2 regions of the Tumebacillus sp. BK434 genome follow, and region 2 is predicted to be linked to the other one. Evidence: a T-box and tRNA genes for the amino acid it is inferred to sense, from the RefSeq annotation. Region 2 holds a T-box; the other holds one or more tRNA genes.
What was found. The T-box of region 2 lies ahead of EV586_RS04405 (valine--tRNA ligase). A T-box ahead of a tRNA ligase gene usually reads a tRNA of that ligase, here a tRNA-Val.

Region 1: it has a tRNA-Val gene. The T-box ahead of EV586_RS04405 (valine--tRNA ligase) is inferred to sense a tRNA for this amino acid. The anticodon was not compared.

What each region holds. Positions count from the first base shown of each region.
Region 1 covers NZ_SLXS01000005.1:22,493-29,917, forward strand. The annotation lists gene EV586_RS13755 (response regulator transcription factor) at 1-460, opposite strand, end outside; gene EV586_RS13760 (hypothetical protein) at 551-1,405, opposite strand; gene trpB (tryptophan synthase subunit beta) at 1,524-2,684, opposite strand; gene EV586_RS13770 (pentapeptide repeat-containing protein) at 2,833-3,438, shown strand; gene EV586_RS13775 (C40 family peptidase) at 3,571-4,299, opposite strand; gene EV586_RS13780 (hypothetical protein) at 4,551-4,745, opposite strand; tRNA gene EV586_RS13785 (tRNA-Val) at 4,858-4,932, opposite strand; tRNA gene EV586_RS13790 (tRNA-Cys) at 4,936-5,009, opposite strand; tRNA gene EV586_RS13795 (tRNA-Gly) at 5,027-5,101, opposite strand; tRNA gene EV586_RS13800 (tRNA-Phe) at 5,260-5,335, opposite strand; tRNA gene EV586_RS13805 (tRNA-Asp) at 5,356-5,432, opposite strand; tRNA gene EV586_RS13810 (tRNA-Val) at 5,441-5,516, opposite strand; tRNA gene EV586_RS13815 (tRNA-Ala) at 5,587-5,661, opposite strand; gene speD (adenosylmethionine decarboxylase) at 5,782-6,168, opposite strand; gene EV586_RS13825 (ATP-binding protein) at 6,200-6,871, opposite strand; gene EV586_RS13830 (hypothetical protein) at 6,882-7,139, opposite strand; gene EV586_RS13835 (AAA family ATPase) at 7,117-7,425, opposite strand, start outside.
Region 2 covers NZ_SLXS01000001.1:1,213,555-1,220,979, forward strand. The annotation lists gene EV586_RS04395 (type IV pilus twitching motility protein PilT) at 24-1,049, opposite strand; gene EV586_RS04400 (bifunctional folylpolyglutamate synthase/dihydrofolate synthase) at 1,133-2,431, opposite strand; gene EV586_RS04405 (valine--tRNA ligase) at 2,447-5,104, opposite strand; T-box leader at 5,158-5,395, opposite strand; gene EV586_RS04410 (hypothetical protein) at 5,459-5,986, opposite strand; gene EV586_RS04415 (ABC transporter ATP-binding protein) at 5,992-6,654, opposite strand; gene EV586_RS04420 (ABC transporter permease) at 6,656-7,425, opposite strand, start outside.

The DNA.
Region 1 (7,425 bases), on a different contig from region 2:
TCGCCGTCAGTTTCAAAGGCGCGCCTTCCACAAACGCATCAAATTCTTTCGCTTTCAGCACGAGCGGCCCGCAGACCACTTCACCGCTTTCACTGACGCCGCCTTTGCGCCGCAACAGCGCGCGGGCGCGGGCGAGCAGTTCCTGAAAGGCAAACGGTTTGGTCAGATAATCATCCGCCCCCGCGTCCAGCCCCTTGACCCGGTCTTCCACCGAATCGCGGGCGGTGAGCAGCAAGATCGGGGCTGTGCTTCCCGCCTTGCGCAGCGCTTTGATGATCTCCAGCCCCGTTTTGCCCGGCAGCATGATGTCCAGCACGAGCAGGTCGTAGATGCCCTGCCCGGCATACAAGAGCCCGTCCAATCCGTTGTCGGCTCGGTCGGTCTGGTAGCCTTCTTCTTCAAAAACGTCTGCCACCGCCTTCAAGAGCGAAGCATCATCTTCGACGATCAGCACTTTCATCGCATCGCCCCCTTTTTCCAGTGTGTTCAGCTACTGGGTAAATACTCGAAAAGGACAGGCAATCCCTGCCTGTCCTTCCCGAAACGCTTTTTAGTCGATGCGCAGCGAAGTCGGAGCCGGAATTGCCGAGGTTGCCGCTGCCCCTTCGATGCTGCCCGGGAAACCGCCGAATACCTGACCACCGAAGCCCGGACCGCCGTGTCCGTGGTCGCGTCCGCCGCCGAATTTGCCAGTGCTGTTGATCATCTCTTGCAGGTGTTCAGCGGTCAGCTTCGCTTTCATGTCATCCGCCTGCTCCTGTGTGATCTTGCCGTCGGTCACTGCCTGCTCCAAATGCTTTTGCTGCTGGGTCTGCAGGAACTCGATCAACTTGGCTTCGGTGATGCCTTTTCCTTCTGCGATCTGCTTCAGCGTCTTGCCTTCCTGTTGCGCGGTGCGCAGCTCCGTTTCGGTCAGGCCGAGGAACGTTGCCAGCTCCTCGCCACCGCCCGGACCGTGCAGGATGACGTGTCCTTTGCCGCCGGGGCCGATTTTGCCGGTGCTGTTGATCATCTCTTGCAGGCGTTCGGTCGTCATGCCCGCTTTCATCTTATCCGCCTGCGCTTGGGTCAGCTTGCCGTCGGTCACCGCTTGCGCCAACTGTTTTTGCTGCTCGGTCTGCAGGAACTCGATCAGCTTCGCTTCGGTGATGCCTTTGCCTTCTGCGATCTGCTTCAAGGTCTTGCCTTCCTGCTGGGCGGTGCGCAGCTCCGCTTCGGTCACGCCGAGGAAGGTCAGAAGCTCGCCGCCGCCAAACTGGATCTTCATCATTTTCTTGCCGGCTGCCGGCGCTTGCTGCTGTTGCTGCGTGGTCTGGTTGTCGGTCGTGGCTGCCAGCGCGGTGCCGGAACCGGCCAACACGGCCGCGATCCCCAAGGTCATCAAGAATTTCGATTTTCTGCTCATCATATTACACTCACCCTTTCGGTTGTAATTGCTTGCCTGTCTCCCTTACAACCTCAGTATGGAGCAGCATCTTTAGATTTTCTTTAAAAAAAGCCCCTCCGAAGAGGGGCTGGAACATTTATTTTGTCAACATGTGGAACACTTGCTCCACATCTTTATCGCCACGGCCGGAAATGTTGATGATGATGATCTGATCGCGGGACATCTGCGGGGCGAGCTTCATCGCATGCGCGACCGCATGGGAGCTTTCCAAGGCCGGGATGATGCCTTCGGTGCGGGAGAGCGCTTGGAACGCGTCCAGCACTTCGTCGTTGCTGACGGCAACGTACTCGGCGCGGCCCGACTCCTGCAGGTGGGAGTGTTCCGGTCCGATGCCCGGGTAATCCAACCCGGCTGCGATCGAATACGTTTTGCGCGGATTGCCTTCTTCATCGAGCAGGACGAGGCATTTGAAACCGTGGATGACAGCCGGAACGCCTTCTGCCATCGTCGGCGCCTGATCCGGCTCCACGCCGATCAGCCGCACGCCCGGTTCATCGATGTAGTGGGCAAACGCGCCGATCGCGTTCGACCCGCCGCCTGCGCAGGCGATCACCGCGTCGGGCAGCCGGCCTTCTTTTTCGAGAATCTGGCGCTTCGACTCTTCGGAGATCACCGCTTGGAAATGTTTGACCATCGTCGGGAACGGATGCGGGCCAACGGCCGACCCGAGCAGATAAAAGGTGTTCTGGTAATTTTGCACGAGATCGCCGAGCGCTTCGTCGACCGCGTCTTTCAAACGGCCCTGGCCTTTGTCGACAGCGACGACTTTCGCACCGAGCAGTTCCATCCGAAACACGTTCAACGACTGGCGGCGCGTGTCTTCCGCCCCCATGTAGATCGTGCAGTCCATATCGAACATCGCGCAGACGGTCGCCGTGGCCACGCCGTGCTGACCGGCGCCGGTCTCCGCGATGATCCGTTTGGCGCCCATGCGCTTGGCGAGCAGGATCTGCCCCATCACGTTGTTGATCTTGTGCGCGCCGGTGTGATTGAGATCTTCCCGCTTCAAATAGATCTTCGCCCCGCCGAGCTTCTCGGTCAGGTTCTTGGCGAAGGTCAGCGGGTTCTCCCGCCCGACATACTCGCGGAGGTAGTAACGGAATTCTTCATTGAATTCCGGGTCGTCTTTGTATTTGTAAAATTGCTCGCTCAAGTAGTCCATAACTTCCTGCAGTTCCGGCGGCACGTAGCTGCCCCCGAATTGTCCAAACCTGCCTTGCGTGGTCTCTGTGCTCATCTCAACTTCCTCCTCAGAAAATGTAACTCTAACTTTACTGACTTCTCATCTATGGTTAATTATAACAGAGCATTTCAACGCATTCAATCTGGTCTCCTGGAACTGGTATAATCAAGAATAGGTATCAAGATGGAGGAGGTTAAATCTGATGATCGAGTGGAACGGACGGGAGTTTGAAGGTGAGGACCTGCGCGACGAGGATTTTACGGAAGGGGAGCTGCGGGACTGCAAGTTTGTGAATTGCGATTTCCGGCATGCGGAGATGAAAGAGCTGCAGACGCACGGGTGCCAGTTTGTCGGCTGTGATTTCAGCGGGGCGCTGCTGAACAACTCGGTGCATCACAACGCAGCGTTTGTGAACTGCCAGTTCGAGGCGGCCAACCTGTTTGTGACGGAGCTGAAAGGGTGCAAGCTGACCGGGTCGAGTTTTGTGGAGGCGGTATTGACCGGTGTGACGATCGCCGGCGGCGACCTGTCGTTCGTGAACCTGCGTTCGCAGGACCTGAAGGGGCAAAAGCTGCGCGGGGTGCGCTTCGTGGAAGCGGATCTCTACGGCTGCAGCTTGGAAAAAGCCGACTTGCGCGACGCCGACCTGAGCCGCGCCAACCTCGCCCACACCAAGCTGAGCGGCGCAGATTTTCGCGGGGCGGCGATGGACGGCGTGCCGTTTGAAAACATGGACGTGCGCGGCGCGAAACTGGACATGGAGCAAGCGGTGCTGTTTGCCAGAGCGCACGGAGCGAAGGTGGATTGAAGAAAGCATGCAAATAGCCCTGATGTCAGGGCTTTTTTGATTGGCTGCGCTGTCGGTGCACGGCCGCACGGCGCTTCCATGCAAAAAGAGAGCGGTGGTCAACCCCACGCTCTCCGGATCTGACGTATGCGATTAATAATACCGACGCGCCCCGACGAAATGCGGGCCCCAGAACGTGTTGCTCATCGAGTAGACCCAGATGCCTTTGGACGAGGTGGCGGAAATGAATTTGTTATGGCCCATGTAGAAGCCGACGTGCGAGATGTGCTTCCCTTCGAGGGCAAAAAAGACGAGGTCGCCAGGCTGCAATTTCCAGCGGTTGATCGCGCGTCCGTATTTATACAGGCCGGCCGAAGTGGTGCGCGGGACGTTCACGCCGAACTTGCGGAACATGTAATAGACGAAACCGGAGCAGTCGAAGCCTTTGGACGGCGATTCGGCGCCCCAGACGTATTTGACACCGGTGTAATGCGTGGTGTCGGCGATCATCTTGCGCTTGAGGATCGCGTGCGAGATCTCACGCTGGGTAACGGGTCCGACCACGCCGTCCGCATGGATGCTGTAGGCGAGTTGGAAGTTTTTCACCGCCTGTTTGGTGACGGTGCCGTAGTAGCCGGTGATTTTCCAGTGTGTATAATAGCCAAGCGTTTTCAAGTTGGTCTGCAACTGCCGCACCGCCCAACCGGAGTAGCCTTGTTTGAGCAGGCCAGGCGTCAGCGTGGTCGGAAGCAGGACAGCAGACGTTTCGGCTGCGGCCTGCTGTTGAGGCACTTGGTGGTTCGCTTGGGCAGGCAGGCTGGTGCAGATCAGCGAAGCGGCGAGTAAGACGGAGCAGAGCATCCGTTTGGCAAACAATCTCATGTGAAATTCCTCCTTCGGCTCTTGTACCCTATTAAGATCACCAGAAGGGGAAGTTCACATGACTGGAAAAAAGCCCCCGGTAAGTTCCGGGGGCCAGAAGGAAGCGCTCTGTGTTTTTCACAAAACGGCCAGCTTGGCATTGTTGGTGATTTTTCGACGGAACACACCTTCTCACTCTCACATTGCGACCGGCTGGCCTTTCATGAAACATTTCGCTTATGTAGTTAGTCGCAGGCGGGTACCGTTTTGTTTCATTTCTGATCTATTTTTCTTTCGATCGTCTGATCTAATTTTCTTTCGATCGCTTCGAGGCGCTTTTCGATCTCGCCAGTATTGTTGCCCGTTTTGAAGATCTTCACAAGCAGGAAAACGACCCCAATGATGATTCCGGTCAAAAGTAAAAAGCCGATTAGTTGTATCACAAGTGTGCCAACTTGAATTTCCAAATCGTAGCCCTCCTTCCTTTCCTACATGGTAATACGCAGCATGAGGCAAAAAGTTACAGATTAACGAAATCGCAAAAACGCCCGTCATCCGAAGATGACGGGCGTTCTCATATGGTGGAATCGAGAGGAATCGAACCTCCGACCCCCACCGTGTCAAGGTGGTGCTCTCCCTCTGAGCTACGATTCCATATGGAGGTGGCACCCGGATTTGAACCGGGGGTCAAGGATTTGCAGTCCCACGCCTTACCACTTGGCTATGCCACCGTATGGGTTATGAAAAATGGAGCGGAAGACGGGATTCGAACCCGCGACCCTCGCCTTGGCAAGGCGATGCTCTACCCCTGAGCCACTTCCGCACGTACAGGATGTACCGTGTCCAGCGTTGCGACAGGACGTCGCGCTTTTAGCTGGGCTACCTCCGTCCCGCGTTGCGACAGGATGTCGCGTTCTTAGCGGGGCTACCTTCGTCCGGCGTTGCGACAGGACGTCGCGCTTTTAGCTGAACTTCCTTAAATGGTGGCTCGGGACGGAATCGAACCGCCGACACGAGGATTTTCAGTCCTCTGCTCTACCGACTGAGCTACCGAGCCATGTTGTTATTCATTTTAAGTGGCGGAGCTGACGGGATTCGAACCCGCGATCTCCCGCGTGACAGGCGGGCATGTTAGGCCACTACACCACAGCTCCATTGAAGTTGGTGGAGGTTGACGGGATCGAACCGCCGACCCTCTGCTTGTAAGGCAGATGCTCTCCCAGCTGAGCTAAACCTCCAGAATAGATAAAGTAGCAGGAACATCTACTACTTTATCAGTTTCTCGACTGTGCGTCAAGAGACAATCTTTGGTGGAGAATAGGGGACTTGAACCCCTGACCCCTGCGCTGCCAGCGCAGTGCTCTACCACTGAGCTAATTCCCCGCGGCGACAAGACTTATTATATAGCGCTGATAAAACAAAAGCAACAGCCAAATCCAAACAAAAAAGAGAACTCCCGAAGAAGTCCTCCTTTTGCTGGTGATTAGCGCGTTCTTCGTACAGCTAACGCAAGATCTCTACGTTTTGCTTCACATTGTCGAACGAACCGACCCCGCGAGGAATGAAGATCTCCTCCTTGCGGCCGGCGCGCAGGCGCTTGGTGATATAGTCGGTCGCCACCTGCGGGTCGATGCGGTCGCCGCAAGTATAGACATCGACGCTCGCATACCCGTGCTCCGGAAAGGAGTGAATCGTCAGGTGCGATTCGGAGATGACCACGACCCCGCTCACCCCTTGCGGCGTGAACTTGTGGAACACCACTTCCCGAACTTCAGCTCCCGATTCGAGCGCTGCGTTCACCATGATTCGTTCGACTTCTTCCTGGTTGTTCAGAATCTGTCCGTCACATTCCCACAGTTCTGCAATGACGTGTCGTCCCATCGTGTCCATGCGTTCAGCCTCCTTGCGCTGGAGATGCGAGTTACGCTTGTTCTATGCTCTGATAGACTCGTACATAGCTTTTCCCGGAACGCATCTCCACCATGTAGGAAGTATCCCCCGTGTTCGCCAAGTGCTGGTTGTGCGTGACCATGATGATCTGCCGCCCGAACGCGGTGGACAACTGCTTCAAGAACTCCGCCACTTGGCGGGAGTATTCTTCCGACACGTGTTTCGCCGGCTCGTCGAGGATGATCGGCCCGTCAAGTCGCGGGCGGTTGGCATGCAAGAGCGCCGCGCGCAGCGCCAGCGAGATCACGTCAACCACCCCGCCGCCGCGCGCATCCTGCGGGCGCGTCTGCACGGGGATCTCGCCGCCGTATTTGGAGACGACGAGAAACTCCCCTTCCGCCCGTCCCCGCACTTCATCGATCTCCACGCGAAACTCGATGTCCTGATCGCCGAAGATAAACTGCAGCGCGTTGGTGACCATCGTCTCGATCTGCCGCCGCGCCTGTTCGCGGGCGAAGGCGCTCGACTCCTGCAGCAGAATCTTGACCCCTTCCAACTTGACGATCTCCGCGCGCTTCTCCGTCACTTTGTCTTCCACTTGCCGCTTTTTGCGCAGCAGCGCTTCCTGCTCACCCAAGCGGCGGTTGTAATGATCGCGCAGCTTGGCGATCGCGCTGTCGTGCTGAGCTGTATCGATCGTCATCTCCGCTCACCTACGCCTGGCTCTTGATCAGATCCCACGGAATCAGGGATTCCACTTCGTCGGCCAACTGCGCGATCTCTCGCTCCAACTTTTCGATCTCCTGCTCCAAGAGCTCCGGGTCGACCTGTTCGGCGCGGATCTGTTCGAGGATCTCTTCCTGCTGCTTGAGCAGAGCGTCTTTGCGCAGTTCTGCTTTGTAGCGCATGTCTTTCGCTTTGGCGAGACCGTCTTTTAATGTGGACAATTTAGTATCGATGGCTGTGCTCATGGGGGAGTCCTCCTTTAAATTCATCAAGCAGTCGTTCGGTCGTATGTTCATCGATCGGCGCGAAACAGACCGGGCACGACCCGGAGCGCTTCAGCGCCTCGCTGTATTCTGCCAGCTTCTCGGTGATCTCCAGCGCGTTCGCTTTCAGGTACTGGTCCGCTTTGCGCAGCCGGTCGCCGAGGTCGAACAGGTCTTCGTTCATCTTGATCAGCAATTGCTGGCGGCCGGTCAGCATCACCAACTGCTCCAGCGCCCATTCAGCACGCTCCGTTTTGGCCAGCGCGGC
Region 2 (7,425 bases):
AATCAACAACCCGTTTGCACCTGCTAGGACGAGAGGTGCTTGTTTGCTGTGTCTGCATCGATCAACCCGCGGCAGACTAATTCATGCAGGTGCTGCTCAAACGTCTGCATGCCGTGCGCTTTGCCTGTTTGCATGGCGGTGCGCAGCTGGTGGGACTGCTCAGTGCGGATGAGATTGGCGACGCCGGGCGTGTTGACGAGGATCTCTTGGACGGCGACCCGGCCGCCGCCGCGCTTGGGCAGAAGGCGCTGAGAGACGACGCCAAGCAGCACGGAGGCCAGCTGGGAGCGGATCTGGCGCTGTCCAACGGCCGGGAACACATCGAGGATGCGGTCGATCGTCTGCGGGGCGTCTGACGTGTGCAACGTCGCCAGCACCAGATGACCCGTCTCGGCCGCGGTGACCGCCGTGGCGATCGTCTCCAGATCTCGCATCTCTCCGACGAAGATCACATCCGGGTCTTGCCGCAGCGCTGCCCGCAGCCCGTCCGCAAACGACCGCGTATCGCGCCCGACCTCCCGCTGATCGATCAGGCTCTGCTGATGGGCATGCACATACTCGACCGGGTCCTCGAGCGTGATGATCCGCCGCCGCGACGTCCGGTTGATCTGCTCAAGCAAACAGGTGAGCGTCGTCGACTTCCCGCTCCCCGTTGGCCCCGTCACCAAAAACAAGCCCTGTCTCCGCTCCCCAAACGACAAAACGGTCCGGGACAGCCCCAGCTCCTCCGCCGTCGGTACCCGGCTTGGAATCACCCGAATGGCCAGCGCCACCTCTCCCATGCTGCGGAACGCCTGCACCCGAAACCGCTCCCCCTCCGGCAATCGATAGGACAAATCGCATTCGCCCCCCTCGCGCAGCTCCATCCACCCTTTCGCACCGAGCAGTTCCTGGGCCAGCTCCGACGTGTCCTCTGCACGCAACACATCCTGCTCCGGCATCGGCCGCAACTCCCCGTCCACCCGCACCATCGGCGGCGCGCCAACCGTCACATGCACGTCAGACGCCAGCAGCTCCAACGCCTTTCGCAACATCGCCTGCATCTTCATTTTAACCACTCCTCCCCGTCTCCGGCCATGAAAGAAGGACCCTGTCTCCAGGGTCCTTGCCGTCATTGTGCATGATTTGCTATTTAATGAAAGAACAGCGCGCGAGCTTCCGAGATCATGTACAGCGAACCGGTGCAAACGATCGCCTCGCCCGTCCCCCGCGCCCGTTCCCCGGCCAGGTTGAACGCCTCTTCCACCGTTTGCGTCAAGGCAACCGGGAGCTGCGGGTCGAGCCGAGCAATCATCTCGGCCATCGCGTCCACCGACGCCGAGCGCGGCATGTCGGCCCGCGTGACGATCACCTGCGAGGCCAGCGGCAAGAGCGGCGCCAGCACTTCCGGGATCGCCTTGTCTGCCATCACGCCGACGATCAGCACCGCCTTCTGCTCCGACATCAACTCCCGAAGCGCTGTCCCCAGCGCCGCTGCGCCTTCCGGGTTGTGTGCGCCGTCGAGCACCGTCAGCGGCTCCTTGGCCACCACTTCCAGACGCCCCGCCCAGACGGTGTCCAATAGCCCCTGGCGGATGCTCGCCTCCGCGACGGGGATGCCAAGTTCACGCAGTTGCAGACAGGCGGCCACCGCCAGCGACGCATTGCAGATCTGATGCGGTCCGAGCAGCTTGATCTGCAGACCGTTCAGTTGGACGCCAAGCCCCTGCCAGTCGAACGTCTGCCCGTCCCAACCGAACGCCGTGCGCTCCGCTGAAAAATCACGGCCGTGCTGCAACAGTTCCGACCTGTTGGCGTCTGCTGTCTCGGCGATCACCGCCAGCGCGGCGCCTTGCGCGGTGGTCAGCACCGGTACGCCGGGCTTGATGATACCCGCTTTTTCGGCCGCGATCTGTTCCAGCGTCTCGCCGAGAATCGCCTGATGGTCCATCCCGACGTTGGTGATCAATGACAGAAGCGGCGTGACCACATTGGTCGAATCCAAGCGCCCGCCTAGCCCCGTCTCCCACACCACCACATCCACCGCCTGCCGCGCGTAGTGCAGGATGGACAACACGCTTAACACCTCAAACTCGGTCGGCCGCCCCGCTTCCGTCGCCGCCACTGCTTCGACGACGGGGCGCAGCTCGCTTGCGATCACTTCCAGCTCGGCATCGGAAATGTTCACACCGCCGACAGTCATTCGGTCATGGAACTGAATCAGATAGGGCGAGGTGTACAGTCCGACTTTGTATCCTTCTGCCTGCAACATCGAGGCGAGATAAGAACAGGTGGAGCCTTTGCCGTTCGTGCCGGCCACATGGACAAATCGGAGACGGTCATGCGGACGGCCCAGCCGGTCGAGCATCGCCACCATGCGCTCCAACCCCGGCTTGATGCCGCCCTTTCCGTCAAAGCGGTCAAAGCTGTGAATCCATTCTATCGCTGACACGTAATTGGTACTCCTTTAGCCGCGCAACTCTGCGATGCGGGCGCGTACTTTTTCGCGCTTCTCTTCGTAGTCGGCCAGTTTGGCCTTTTCCGTTTCGATGACATCGGCCGGCGCTTTCGCCACAAAGCCTTGGTTGTTCAGCTTCTTTTCGATGCGCTCCACTTCGCCGTCCAGCTTCTTCTCTTCCTTCTGCAGACGGGAGATCTCCGCGTCGAGGTCGATGAGACCAGCCAGCGGCATGAACAGCTCCGCACCGGTCACCACGTTGGAAACCGCCTTGTCGGGCGCTGCGATGTTGGTGCCGATCGTCAGCTCATCCGGGTTGCAGAAGCGGCGGATGTACGACTCGCCGCGATTCAAGACCGCTTCGATCTCCGCGTCCTTCGCCTTGATCAGCAAGGTGATCGGGCGGGACGGCGGAACGTTCATCTCGGCGCGGGTGTTGCGAACGGAACGGATCAGGTCGATCAGCAGGTTCATCTCCTGCTCCGCCTGCGTGTCGTTCAGCTCCTCAGCGAAGGACGGGTACGTCGCTTTCATGATCGATTCGCCTTCCGCATGCACCGGCAAGTGCTGCCAGATCTCTTCGGTCAGGTACGGCATGAACGGATGCAGGAGGCGCAGCGACTGGTCGAGCGCGTAGATCAGCACGTTTTTCGTCGTGGTCTTCGCTTCCTCGTCTTCGCCGTTCAGCGGCATCTTCGCCAGCTCAATGTACCAGTCACAGTATTCGTTCCACAGGAACTCGTAGATCGCCGAACCTGCGCCGCCGAAATCGTAGTTTTCCAAGCGCGTGTTCACTTGCTGCACGGCTTCGTTCAGGCGGTGCAAGATCCACTTGTCGGCGGTGCCCAGCTTCGTGGCTCCGGCCAGACCCTGGTAGTGGAAGTCGTCGCCGAGGTTCATCTCGACAAAGCGCGACGCGTTCCAGATCTTGTTCGCAAAGTTTCGCGCCGACTCGACTTTTTCCCAGAAGAAGCGCAGGTCGTTGCCCGGCGATGCGTTGGTCATCAGCATGAAGCGCAGCGCGTCTGCCCCGTATTTTTCAATCACGTCGAGCGGGTCGACGCCGTTGCCGAGCGACTTGGACATCTTGCGCCCTTCGGAGTCGCGGATCAGGCCGTGGATCAGCACATCCTGGAACGGCTTGGTGTCGGTGAACTCCAGCGCCGTGAAGATCATCCGCGCCACCCAGAAGAAGATGATGTCGTAGCCGGTGACCAAAACGTTGCCCGGGTAGTAGCGCTTGAGGTCTTCCGTCTGTTCCGGCCAGCCCATCGTCGAGAACGGCCAGAGGCCGGAGGAGAACCAGGTGTCGAGCACGTCTTCATCTTGACGCAGGCTGTCATGGCTGCACTTGCTGCAAGCGGTCGGCGCTTCCATCGCGACGATCGTCTCACCGCAATGTTCGCAGTACCACGCCGGGATGCGGTGGCCCCACCACAGTTGACGGGAGATGCACCAGTCGCGGATGTTTTCGATCCAGTGCAGGTAGGTGCGCTCGAAGCGGTCCGGCACGAAGCGGACTTTGTCATCCGTCTGCTGCAGATTGATCGCTTCGTCGGCCAGCGGCTGCATTTTGACGAACCACTGGGTGGACAGGAACGGCTCGACCACGGCGCCGGAGCGCTCGGAGTGGCCGACGGAGTGCATGTGCTCTTCGATCTTGAAGAGAACGCCCGTTTCCTGCAGATCGGCCACCAGCTTTTTGCGGGCGTCAAAACGGTCCAGACCTGCGTACGGGCCGGCATTGTCGTTCATCTTGCCGCCTTCGTCCATCACGATGATCTGTTCGAGGTCATGGCGCTGGCCGAGCTCAAAGTCGTTCGGGTCGTGCGCCGGGGTGATCTTGACGCAGCCGGTGCCGAACTCCATATCGACATAATCGTCTGCCACGATCGGGATCTCACGGCCGGTGATCGGATGGTCGAGCATCTTGCCGATCATGTGCTGGTAGCGCTCATCGCTCGGATGCACCGCCACCGCCGTATCGCCGAGCATCGTCTCCGGACGGGTGGTCGCGACAACGATCGAGCCGCTGCCGTCCTTGAGCGGGTAGCGCATGTGGTAGAGCGCGCCTTGCACGTCTTTGTACTCAACTTCGATGTCGGAGAGCGCAGTGCGTGCAGCCGGGTCCCAGTTGATGATGCGTTTGCCGCGGTAGATCAGGCCTTTTTCGTACAGCTTGACGAACACGAGGCGCACCGCCTTGGACAGTCCTTCGTCCATCGTGAAACGCTCGCGGGAGTAGTCGAGCGAGAAGCCCATCTTGCTCCACTGGTTGCGGATGGTGTCGGCGTACTTCCCTTTCCACTCCCACACCTTCTCGAGGAACTTCTCGCGGCCGAGGTCGTAGCGGGACGTGCCCTCTTCGCGGAGCATCCCTTCGACTTTCGCCTGGGTCGCGATGCCTGCGTGGTCGGTGCCCGGCAGCCACAGCGCGTCATAGCCTTGCATGCGCTTGCGGCGGATCAGCACGTCCTGCAAGGTGAAGTCCAGCGCATGGCCCATGTGCAGCACGCCGGTCACGTTCGGCGGCGGGATGACGATCGCATACGGCTCTTTGTCCGCTTCGCTGTTCGCCTTGAACAGGTCCTGCTCGATCCACCATTTGTACAGGCGGTCTTCAACCGCCTTGGGGTCATACACTTTCGGAATGTTTTTCTCTTCCATTCTGATCTGCCTCCACGTTTAAAATAAATAAAAAAAGTCCCTTTCATCCTCGTAAAAAGGACGAAAGAGACGCTGCTTCCGCGGTACCACCTTTAGTTCGCAAGACAAGTGTCCTGCGCGCTCGGGAAGATAACGGATTCACCGGTTCTCCCTACCCGGCGCCCAACGGGCGCGTTCAGGAAAACGACTCCGGGACGACGTTCAGCTTCTTCTGCCCAGGCGGCCTCGCAGCGTGTCAGCCACCCTCTCTGAGAGCTTTCAAAACCTACTCTTTCCCATCAAAGCCAATGCTTGTGTCAAGTTGTTTGATTCATAGTATACAGCAAACAACCTTCTTGTCAAAGCCGAATCGCACTATTTTTTCTTCTTCGTGTTGCGGTAGCGCTTCTTCGTCGCGTGCGGCACGTACGCTTTCTGGCCGCGCGCTTCCCGCAGTTTGGCTGCGGCAGACAGTTTGCCAGTGCCATTGTCCTTGCTCTTGTCCCCGTTTTTCGCCGCCATCTTCGCTTCGACTTCCTTGCGCTTCTTTTCGGTCCACTCGTTGGTTTTCACAAAAACCCAGGAACCGGCCAGCGAAATGATCAGGATCGTGAGCGGCAGGTTGACCATCGCCGTCTTCAGATTCGCCGTCGCCACCGCCGAATCGAGCGTCGCATACTGATAGATGAAGAAGACGACCAGCGAGATCAGCGCCGTAAGCATCGTGACCAAAATCGCGCTGGGCAGCTTCCGGTCTTTGATGCGCGGCACGATGAAAAACGAAGAGAACATCATCGCGATCGGCAACGTCGTAAACAGATACTGATCGCCGAGGAAGACCGGCACGAGACCGGCCAAAATCCCCAGCACCCCGGAAGTAATCAAAAGAAAACGCCAATTCAAAGCTTTCACTCCACCATCACTCCATCCCGAATCTGTACCAGACGATGCGCCCGCCGGGCCATCGCCTTGTCATGCGTGACCATCACCACAGTCTTGCCCGCAGCGTTGGCCGTATGTAATAACTCCATCATCTCCGCTGCCGTCCCGTCGTCGAGCGCCCCGGTCGGCTCATCGGCGAGCAGCAGGCGCGGATCGTTCATCAGCGCCCTGGCCAGCGCCACGCGCCGCTGTTCCCCGCCGCTCAGCGCAAACGAGCGGTCTACGCCCCGCTCGCCGAGGCCGACCAGTGCGAGCAGTTCATCCGCCCGTGCGAGGTCTGCTGAGCTGACAGCGCCGGCCAGCATTTTTGGCAATACTACATTCTCTCGCACATTGAGCGTGGAGACAAGACTGGGAAATTGAAAAACGAACCCGATCTCCTCCGAGCGCAGCTTGGTGCGATCCCGCTCGCGCAAGCCGCTCGTCTCCCGTCCGCCGATCTGCACCGACCCTTTCGTCGGCGAGCTGAGCAGCCCGATGATCGACAACAACGTCGATTTCCCGCTGCCCGAAGGTCCCATCACAGCCAGAAAATCGCCGTCTGCGATCTCCAGATCCACGCCCCGCAGCGCTTTCACGAAGCCTTGCGGACTTTTGTAGGTCTTCTTGACACCTGTCAGCTTCAGCATCCTACTCGCCCTCCCGGATCGCGTCATACGGATTCTGCCGCAAGATCGAGCGGATCGGCACCGCCGCCGCCAGCATGCCGATCAGAGCGGTCAACAGCACCGCGCCGCCCGCCAGCAATAGCGACGGCAGAAATCTGGGAAACAGCAGCGGCAATTGAAACGCTTTGGCGATCACCGCCTGGTTGTCGGCGAGCATCGCCGCGACCAGAAACACGCCGACCGCCCCGCCGGTCACGCTGGCCAAAAGCGATTCGGTCAGCAGCAGCCGGTACACGGCCCACCTGCCGGCGCCGAGCGCCCGGAACATGCCGATCTCGCGCATCCGCTCGTTGACCAGCGCTGAAAACAAGGTCATCCCTTGGATCGCCGCCATCAGGATCACCACGCCGATCATCGAATAGGACAGCAGCCGCAGCGGAAACAGCTGCCGTTCGATCGTTTCGCGCAGCTTGGTGCCTGTCACCGCCGAAGCCTCGGGAATCTGGCGCTCGATCTGCCGCTTGACGAACTCCTCATCGCCCGGCGCCGTCTTGACCAGCACCACCGACACGCTGCCTTTGGGGAATTTCAACCCGTTGCCGCCCGTTTCCCGCAATTCTCTCGCCGCATCGAGCGTCATGTAGATCGTGCGGTCGGCACCCGTCCCGGTCGGGAACAGCACGCGGGCTAGCTGAAACTCGCGCCCAAACAGCTTGAGCGTCTCCCGGTACGCCTTGTACTGCAGGTGATAGATCGCATTTTTCCCGCCGGCGTCGCTGCCGACGATCACCT